DNA from 3 places in the Bacillus sp. GW821-FHT11D08 genome. Region 1 is predicted to be linked to each of the others. Evidence: predicted binding sites of a transcription regulator. Region 1 holds the regulator's gene; each other region holds the start of a gene.
What was found. The regulator LexA, encoded in region 1, represses DNA repair genes until DNA is damaged. The targets are predictions, from matches to a motif close to CGAACATATGTTCG.
Positions count from the first base shown of each region.

Region 1 (3,250 bases):
ATTCTTGCGATTTTTTCTTTAGAAATCATAATAAGCTCCTTTGGTGCGTGTTGATTATATACTACTAAAACGCAGTCTTTTTTACAACTGATGCGCGTCAGCTGCCTTCTGTGTCTGCGGTATATTCCTGAAACCGCCGGTGAACCGTGGCTTTGGACACATCGTAGCCGAATCCCCTTAAGGTCGCTGCGATTTCTGCAAAGGTAAGCTTGTTGGCTCTCAGCCTGATAATTTCCGAAACCGGAACCTCTTTTTTTTCTTTTCCGCTGTTTTCATGTCTGTTTTTCAGATTCCGTTCAGGTTTGTAGCCGTTTTTCACGGCTCTTTTCATTCCCCGCCGGATTTTCATATTGTGAATTTTCCTTTGATATTCCTCAACAATACTGACGATTTCGAGTACCATCGAATCAGCTTCGGAAAGCTCCAGTTCACCTTTATGAGCCGTCGTATATATTTTTACGTTCTCCCTGTAAATGCAATGCAAAAGCGCAATCTTGGCGTTTCCTCTTCCCAATCTCGTTTCGTCCTGCACCAATATCGCGTCAATATGTGATTTTTTAATTTCATCAAGCATTTCAAATACTCCGTCGCGGTCCATTTCGTAACCGCTGGCTTTCTCAGAAATGACTTTCACGACTTCCATGCCGTTTGCAGCAGCTATCTCACTGAGCTCCTCTTCCTGTCTTTTTAATGATGTTTGCTGCTGTTCTTTGTTTGTGCTTACGCGGGCATAAATGAGCGCCTTCATTTCTCTCTTTCCTCTCTAATTGACAATGGCCAGCTGATATACGGCCGGATGCTTTTTCTTAACCGGAAGAATAAGTTCGTCTCCGGGCTTTATATCAGCAGTTTGGAGATGATTATTCTCCGTCACCCACTCAATGAAATCTTCTTTATTAATGTGTTTCTTTTCTGCTACATGATCCGCAAGTGACCAGAGTGTATCGCCGTCCTGAACCTTTATTTTAACATATTGGCTGAGGGACTGATCATTTCCCGCACATGAGACAAGTAAAATAGCGGCACTTAAAATCGCAGTAAACAGCCCGACAAATATAATAGATTCTTTCGCCATGTAAACAACCTCCGATAAGAATGTTTGTTCGCTTTTTATACCTTTCAGTATATACGAACAAACGTTTCTGTCAATCGTTTTTTTCGAACCTATGTTTGTACTGTCAGGAAAATCATGCTATAATCTACTTAAAATCGACGTTTTGAGGTGCGAAATATGACGAAGCTATCAAAAAGGCAGCTTGATATCCTGCGTTTTATTAAAGAAGAGGTAAAAACGAAAGGATATCCGCCTTCTGTAAGAGAGATAGGAGAAGCAGTAGGACTGGCTTCCAGTTCAACCGTGCACGGCCATTTGGCGCGGCTGGAGACAAAAGGCCTGATCAGACGGGACCCTACTAAACCGAGGGCGATTGAGGTATTGGATGAAGAAGAAGTCCACATTCCGAAAAGCCAGGTCGTAAACGTTCCGGTCATCGGGAAAGTGACGGCGGGTATTCCGATTACGGCTGTTGAAAATATCGACGAGTATTTTCCGCTTCCTGACCGGATGGTTCCTCCGGGCGAACATGTCTTTATGTTAGAAATCATGGGAGAAAGTATGATCGACGCCGGCATTTTTGACAAAGATTACGTCATTGTCAAACAGCAGAACACGGCCAATAACGGAGAAATCGTCGTAGCTATGACCGAAGATGATGAAGCGACGGTCAAGCGCTTCTATAAAGAAGACAATTATGTGCGGCTGCAGCCGGAAAATCCGACGATGGAGCCGATTATCCTGCAAAACGTAAGCATTTTGGGGAAAGTTATCGGCGTATTCAGAGCCGTACATTAATTCTATTAAACTTCATTTATCGTAAAAAACCCCTTACAGAGGGGTTTTTTTGCATAAAAAAAGCAGATTCGCCCTGGCTTAAGAAACGAATCTGCTAAGGAGGAAAAACTTACATTCTTATTATCCGACATCACACTTTTGAAGTCAACTAATAATGTTTCCCTCGAGAAACTTTTCATTCATTTTTCAACTTTGTATATTTGTGCGTGATGAATTTACTTTTGTTTATGTTTTCTTTGGGCGGGTGCATTAAAATTTATATATGAATATTTAGTACATAGTACAATAATTTATATTTAAATATAAAAAAACCCGCTGCCTTTAGCGAGTATCTATTTTCAATCAAAATGATAATATTCTACACCGTAAAACCCTTTAATATAGACGGGGCCACAGACGTTTGAAGAACTTTCAACCAGAATTCTGTATTTGTGATACGGATCAATTGATTTTTTATCCTGGGCACTGAGGTTTAACCAGCTGCCGCTGTAGTTTTTAGAACTTAATGTATAAAAATTCCCGTTCAGCGCCATCCGCTGGAGTTTCATGCTTAAACCGCACGAAGAGTTGTTCATTATGGTGAACTTATATCCTAAAAAGTAATCGTCGGCAGCTACAGCCCCCGGATTTTCAATATGAAACTCTTTTGCATTTCCCTCCAAAGTGAAGCTTGTTTTTGATCCGAATTCAGTGGTAGCCGCTTTAGCTGAGTGTATTCCGCTAAAACATAATAAAAAAACAGCAATACATATCCAGTATTTTTTCATTTGCATCCCCCTTTTTACATATTTTAACTTGTGAATCCTGTGATGTCTATTCACATTTTATTAAAACGTATGCTTTATAACCACTATATACCAGTTTAAAAATTTGCGGATTGCTTACAATGAAGACTAAACGAAATAACGAAGGTGGTTCAAATGAAACACGTAATTGCTTTCGCTTCTAAAACGGCGCTCACACTTGCTTTACTGTACATTGTTCTGGATCTTATGTACCAAGTAACCTTTTTAAACGTTCTGTTTATTACAGTGATCTTAAGTTTAATCACTTATTTTGCGGGTGATTGCATGATTCTGCCGAGAACAAGCAATTTCACAGCCGTTGCAGCTGATTTCGGGATTTCATTCATTATATTATGGATATTCCTTATGAACATTGGCGGATTTAATGTCTCGCCTGCCGCGGCATCGGTTATCTCTGCACTTTGCATTTCTGTTTTTGAGGCATTTTTTCACCGGTATTTGCAGCAATATGTACTTCCCGAAGATTATCAGGACACAACAGAGACGGATAGCACGCTATGGAGCTATCAAACCGAGGCGTCTGAAGAATTAGTGCCGGAAAAAGACCCTCAGGAAAAAACATAAAAAGGAGGCAATCGCCTCCTTCTCTTTT
Region 1 covers NZ_JBXARS010000004.1:111,986-115,235, forward strand. Annotated here, with positions in the region: gene AC1RRX_RS10065 (DUF896 domain-containing protein) at 1-29, opposite strand, end outside; gene AC1RRX_RS10070 (YneB family resolvase-like protein) at 98-748, opposite strand; gene yneA (cell division suppressor protein YneA) at 764-1,075, opposite strand; gene lexA (transcriptional repressor LexA) at 1,232-1,852, shown strand; gene AC1RRX_RS10085 (hypothetical protein) at 2,191-2,619, opposite strand; gene AC1RRX_RS10090 (YndM family protein) at 2,773-3,222, shown strand; gene AC1RRX_RS10095 (prohibitin family protein) at 3,250-3,250, opposite strand, start outside.

Region 2 (3,250 bases), on a different contig from region 1:
ATGTGGCTGACAGAATGAAGTGCTGGGCCGAAGATTCGGATCAAGTCCGCCTTCTCTCTTTCAAACGTTTCTTTCCATTCCGGCTTGTACGGAACAACTTCCGCTTTCCTCTTCGGATAAAGATGAAAAAACGAGAGGGTCAGCCCTTCCGGCGTCTCTATCTGTCCGGCTTCTGTGAAACCTGTTTTTAAATAGAGAGAGACTGCCGGAACGTTTTGGCTGGCGGTAGCCGCCTCTATTTTTTGGGCGTCCCGGTTTTGATCTATCACAAATTGAATAAGCGCCCGTCCGATTCCTTTTCGAAAGCCGGACGGGTGCACCGTCAGCCTGCATATGACAAGGTCATATCCCTTTTTTTCATACGAAATGACGCCTGCAAGCTGATCTTTTTCCTTGAAACCGGCAAACGTCTCCCGTGACCGCTGTATATCATCGGGTGTTTCATGCAGGGCGGGAATGCCGAAAAAGCCGATCAGCTCGGCTTCTTTTTGATAAGCGCAGCGCTGAACCGCCGCGATTTCCCGCGCGGTCTGTCCTTGTGTATGCTGTAAAAATGTAATCAATCTTCCGCCCCTTTTGACGCAAACATCCGCTGTGACTCTGTCTTCGTAATGCGGACCGCGTACGCTTCATACCAGGCGCTTTTTCCTTTTTGTTTTGCCGCCTGGTGGTCAGTATGATCTTTCCACCTTTTAATCGCCTCCAGGCTGTCCCAGTAGGAAACCGTGATGCCGCAGCCGTCTTCCTCCCGAACGCTTTCCGCGCCTAAAAAGCCTGGCTGTCCGCCTGCCAAATTCATCATGCGCTCTGCCGTATGTTCATATTCCTCATCATATTTTCCCTTTATTGATGAAAAAATGACCGCATAATAAGGCGGTTTGGGCGTGTCAGCTAAAAAACCCATATTCATCCCCCTCTACATATATTTCACAAACAGAATCCGGTCTTCTCCCGGACCGTCATAATTCGCAAAAACAGGGATTCCGTTTACGGTTTTGGTTCCTTTTTCAGCTTCAAAGCCTAATTTTGTATGATAAGCGATTGATACTTTATTGACAGGCGCCGTCACGCAATTGACTTTTGTGCAGCCCCTTTTCTTCACCGTCTCCATAAATCGGTCGTAGAGCTGTTTTCCAATTTGCATTTTTCTGAAATCCGGATGCACACCGGAAAAATGAATGTAGGCTGTCTCAGGGTCTGATTGTGACTGAAAACCGATTAAAAAACCGGTCATTCCCTCCGGCCCGTACGTGATAAAGCTTGTGTCCTGAAAATGTTCAAAAAACAAGCGCGGCAGTTTGTCTTTCATCTGCCTGCCGCCCCACCAATCATTCAAAACAGACGTAACCATTTCATAGTCTTCAGAGGTAATTGTTCGAATATCCATTATCGATTGACTCTCCTTTTCGTCCGGCAAAATGAATGTCAGCTCTTCTCATTGGAATATAAAAAATTATATGTGGGTTGTTTGCAATTGTAAATGATTTCTTTTCAAGCAAACGAATCAGCACGTCTTCCAGCCAGGGAATGATTTACCAGTATAAACGTGATCATTGTTCGGGTACAATGAAAAACAGAACAAATGTTCCCGGAGGTTTTTTTATGGCTGATATTCTTCTTGTAGATATGCAATCGTTTTATGCGTCTGTGGAAAAAGCGGAAGCGCCTCATCTCAAAAGCCGGCCCGTGATTGTCTCGGGAGATCCCGAAAGACGCAGCGGCGTCGTGCTTGCGGCTTGTCCGCTCGCCAAACGATACGGCGTAAAAAATGCCGAACGGCTGTGGGAAGCGCAGGCCAAATGTCCCGATGCCGTTATTGTCCGTCCGCGGATGCAGCGGTATATTGATGTATCCGTCATGATTACCGAACTGTTTGAACGGTATACCGATCTTGTAGAACCCTACTCCATCGATGAGCAGTTTCTCGACGTGACCGGAAGCAGGCGGCTGTTCGGTGATCCTTTTACAATTGCCAAAAGCATTCAGCAAGCGATTATGCGTGAATTCGGCATTTATGCCCGTGTCGGCATCGGGCCGAATAAGGCGCTCGCGAAAATGGCTTGCGACCATTTTGCCAAAAAAAACGCATCCGGCATCCACAGATTGGATATGTCAAATATCAGGCAGGATCTGTGGCCGCTGCCGGTCGGAAAATTATTCGGCATCGGAAAACGGATGGAGCATCATTTAAGACGGATGGGCATCAGCACAATCGGCGGGCTTGCCGGACACCCCGCCGAATTGCTGAAAAAACGCTGGGGCATTAACGGCGAATTGCTTCAGCGGACAGCCCGCGGCATCGATCCCTCTCCGGTCACCGTCAACACGCACAGCCGGCAAAAAGCGATCGGCCATAACATGACCCTCCCGAGAGACTACAGCCGCTTTGAGGATATCAAAGTCGTGCTGCTGGAGTTAAGCGAAGAAGTGGCCCGCCGCGCCCGTTTCAAACAATACATCGGCCATACGGTTTCGGTCAGCATCAGAGGCGCTGATTTTGAATTCCCTTCAGGTTTTCACAGACAGAGAAAGCTGGTGTCACCGACTAATTTCGGAATGGATATTTTTAAAACGGCGGTCAAGCTCTTCAAAGAGCATTGGAACGGTGAGCCCGTCCGCAGCGCCGGCGTCTCCCTTTCCCAGCTGGAGCCTTGTGATTATGTTCAGCTGAGCCTGTTCGATGCCCAGGAAAAAAAGATCAGTCTCGGCAAAGTATTGGATGATATTCATGAGCGGTACGGCCCTGCGTCGCTCCTCCATGCCGCTTCACTGACAGAGGCCGGCCAAGCCTTTCACCGGGCTGAAAAAATCGGCGGGCATTACAAATAATTTGAGGTGATATACATGAATCCGAACAAATTAACACCCGGGTATAATGTCATGTGGGAATCAAGCCGGATGATGCTGCCCGAACATCGGGAGCAGCTGCTTGCAAAAAAACGAAAAGAACGGGAATTCCGGCCTCCGGAACTGAGCGAAGAGCAACTGAACGACATGAACCGCATCATTGCGGCGTCAATTGAAGAAGACAGGGCCATTTCGGTCACCTACGCTTCCGCACACGGCCCCCTCCGGTTTTGGGGGTGGGTAAAACAAGTGAGGCATGACGAAAAGCGTTTAAAAATCATAAACGATGAAGATGCGTTAACGCTGCCGTTTCATCGTATTCTCTCGGCTGAACTGGAATAAAAGCCTAAATCGTCCTGACAGAAAATATGATAGAAGAGTGGGAGGATCACATGATATTTAG
Region 2 covers NZ_JBXARS010000005.1:37,297-40,546, reverse strand. Annotated here, with positions in the region: gene AC1RRX_RS11270 (GNAT family N-acetyltransferase) at 1-563, opposite strand, end outside; gene AC1RRX_RS11265 (antibiotic biosynthesis monooxygenase family protein) at 560-904, opposite strand; gene AC1RRX_RS11260 (GNAT family N-acetyltransferase) at 917-1,387, opposite strand; gene AC1RRX_RS11255 (DNA polymerase IV) at 1,603-2,829, shown strand; gene AC1RRX_RS11250 (YolD-like family protein) at 2,845-3,189, shown strand.
Region 2: AC1RRX_RS11255 (DNA polymerase IV) is a predicted target of LexA. The motif match lies at 1,576-1,589, and genes of this name have one in related genera.

Region 3 (3,250 bases), on a different contig from region 1:
GCGCCCTTGCGCCTTTCACCTCGATCCGGTCAATTGCCATGTGTTCATCATCCTTCCGCTTTAAGCTCTAACAGTAAATCACGAAGCTCTGCCGCCCGCTCGAAATCAAGCGCTCTGGCCGCTTCTTTCATTTCGTGCTCCATTTGCTCAACGACTTTCTGGCGTTCTTTCTTCGTCATCTTCGCCAGTTTAGGCGCGGCTTTTGTTTTATATTCTTCTTTATCCTCAGCGGCCTGCGTCGCGCGGATCACATCGCGGATTTCCTTATTGATCGTTTGCGGCGTAATGCCGTGAATTTCGTTAAAGCGCTCCTGCTGTTCCCGGCGGCGCTTCGTTTCATTAATCGCGATTTCCATCGAATTCGTGATTTTATCGGCATACATGATGACGCGGCCTTCCGCGTTTCGTGCCGCCCGTCCGATCGTCTGAATCAGCGAACGTTCAGAACGGAGGAAGCCTTCTTTATCCGCATCGAGAATGGCGACAAGTGACACTTCCGGAATATCAAGCCCTTCCCTCAGCAGGTTGATGCCGATTAACACATCATGTTTTCCGAGGCGGAGGTCACGGATGATTTCAATCCGTTCAAGCGTCTTAATCTCGGAATGCAGATAATTGACCTTGATGCCGATTTCCTTGAGATAATCGGTCAGATCCTCTGACATTTTTTTCGTTAAAGTCGTCACGAGAACGCGTTCATTCCGTTCTATCCTCGCCTGAATCTCGCCGATCAGATCATCAATCTGTCCTTCGATCGGCCGGACGTCAATGAGGGGATCGAGGAGTCCCGTCGGTCTGATGATCTGCTCGATCATTTCCGGCGTATGCTCAATTTCATACGGTCCCGGAGTCGCCGACACGTACACGATATTGTGCATGTGTTTCTCAAATTCCTCGAATCGGAGCGGACGGTTGTCAAGCGCTGACGGCAGGCGGAACCCGTGATCGACAAGCACCTGTTTTCTCGCCTGGTCACCGTTGAACATGCCGCGCACCTGCGGAATCGTCACATGTGATTCATCAACGACAATCATAAAATCGTCCGGAAAATAATCAAGCAGCGTATATGGCGTAGAGCCCGGCGGACGGAGTGTCAAATGTCTTGAATAGTTCTCGATCCCTGAGCAAAAACCCATTTCCCGCATCATTTCAAGATCGTATCTCGTCCGCTGCTCAAGCCGCTGCGCTTCAAGGAGCTTGCCGTTTTCGTGCATCACTTTCAAGCGCTCCTCAAGCTCCTGTTCAATATTCAGAATCGCTTTTTCCATCTTTTCCGCCCGGGTGACGAAGTGGGAAGCCGGGAAAATCGCCACATGGTCACGGTCGCCGAGAATTTCTCCGGTCAAAGCGTCGACCTCTCTGATCCGCTCAATTTCATCTCCGAAAAATTCCACTCTGATACAATGTTCGTCACGGGAAGCCGGGAAGATTTCCACAACGTCTCCGCGCACGCGGAACGTCCCGCGCTGAAAGTCGATATCATTGCGGGCATACTGGATATCCACAAGCTTTCTCAGCAGCTCGTTCCGCTCAATCTCCATTTCCGGTCTGAGCGACACGACCATTTCCCGGTATTCTTCAGGCGAACCGAGACCGTATATGCATGACACACTCGCAATAATAATGACATCTCTCCGTTCAAACAGAGAGGATGTCGCGGAGTGTCTCAGTTTATCAATTTCATCATTAATGCTTGCGTCTTTCTCTATAAAAGTATCCGTTTGAGGCACGTACGCCTCCGGCTGATAGTAATCGTAATAGCTGACAAAATATTCGACAGCGTTGTTCGGGAAAAACTCCTTAAACTCGCTGTACAGCTGTCCGGCAAGGGTTTTGTTATGGGCAATGACCAGTGTCGGTTTATTCACTTCTTTAATCAGATTGGACACGGTAAAGGTTTTGCCCGTCCCTGTCGCACCCAGGAGAGTCTGGTGTTTTCTGCCTTCCTGTATGCCTTTGACAAGCTTCTCAATCGCTTGCGGCTGATCTCCCTGGGGCTGATATTTCGAGACTAACTCAAAACGATCTTTCACAAAAAAGCCTCCGTTTCTTTACGAAATCTTCCTATTGATATAGTAACACAATGACGGGCAAAATCACTAAAAATACGAACTAAAGTTCGATGGTTTATTTTTACCAAGTCAATTTTTGTATAAAAAACCTGCTTTTATGGCGTAAAAGCAGGCATTCTATTTCATATTCACCATGTCAGGCATTGTCTTTCTTTTTGTCTGCTTCTTTTTTGGCCATGTACAGCCCTCCGGCCACCAGCGATACGACATCCAATCCAACGATAAAATACGTTTCGGTGTAACCCTTTAAATAGGATGCGAAAAGCAGTGCGGCTGTGAGAGCGATCGCCACATAGTGGTTAAACGTGACGCGCGTAAAAAGGACGACCAGCATAAAAGGGAAACATAATGCAAAAACGGCTTTTGTAATCACAAAAACCCTCCTCGGGAATTCTTCATCTCATCTGATTATAGTAAAAAATGAAGAATCGGACAATCGTTCCCCTGCTATCACAATACCCTTTTTCAGCAGTCTTCAATCATCTGTCAAAAAAAATGTGAATATAAATCCATTGAACCATTAACCAGATGAACCGAATTACCTTTCTTCAGCCGAAAGGATGAGAAGGTTTAGGTCTTTGTATCTTTGACAGTTTCTTCCTCCCTCTTTACAATGTAATGATAGTGTTTACTATCATTTTTCTTGGATGAAGAAAAAAAGGGGGTCATACCGCATGTATTCAGTGCGATTTCAAAAAGCGGAAGAATCGAGCCGCTCTGCAGGAGCAAAAGGAATGAACCTGATTAAACTGACGAAAAACGGGCTGCCCGTTCCCGGCGGTTTCATCATTCAGACGAATGCCCTGACACGTTTTATGGAAGACAACGGGCTTCAAGCAGATCAGGAACAGATGGAGCGCGCCATTATGAACGGCACGTTTTCAAAAGAGCTTCGGGAGGAACTGACCGCGTCGTTTTATGAATTGAGAGAATCATACGCCTCTGTCGCCGTACGTTCCTCCTCCGCGTCCGAAGATCTTGAAGGGGCTTCTTTCGCGGGCCAGTACGAAACCTATTTAAATATCAAAACAGAAGAAGAGTTTCTCGGAAAAGTGAAAGAATGCTGGGCTTCCTTCTTCTCGGCGCGGGTCAGCGGTTATAAAGAGAAAATGAACAATGACACCGCAGAACCGTTAATGGGCGTTGTCGTGCAAGGGCTTATCAATTCCGAGGTTTCA
Region 3 covers NZ_JBXARS010000001.1:267,777-271,026, reverse strand. Annotated here, with positions in the region: gene uvrA (excinuclease ABC subunit UvrA) at 1-40, opposite strand, end outside; gene uvrB (excinuclease ABC subunit UvrB) at 48-2,033, opposite strand; gene AC1RRX_RS01375 (CsbA family protein) at 2,209-2,445, opposite strand; gene AC1RRX_RS01370 (PEP/pyruvate-binding domain-containing protein) at 2,747-3,250, shown strand, end outside.
Region 3: uvrB (excinuclease ABC subunit UvrB) is a predicted target of LexA. The motif match lies at 2,109-2,122, and genes of this name have one in related genera.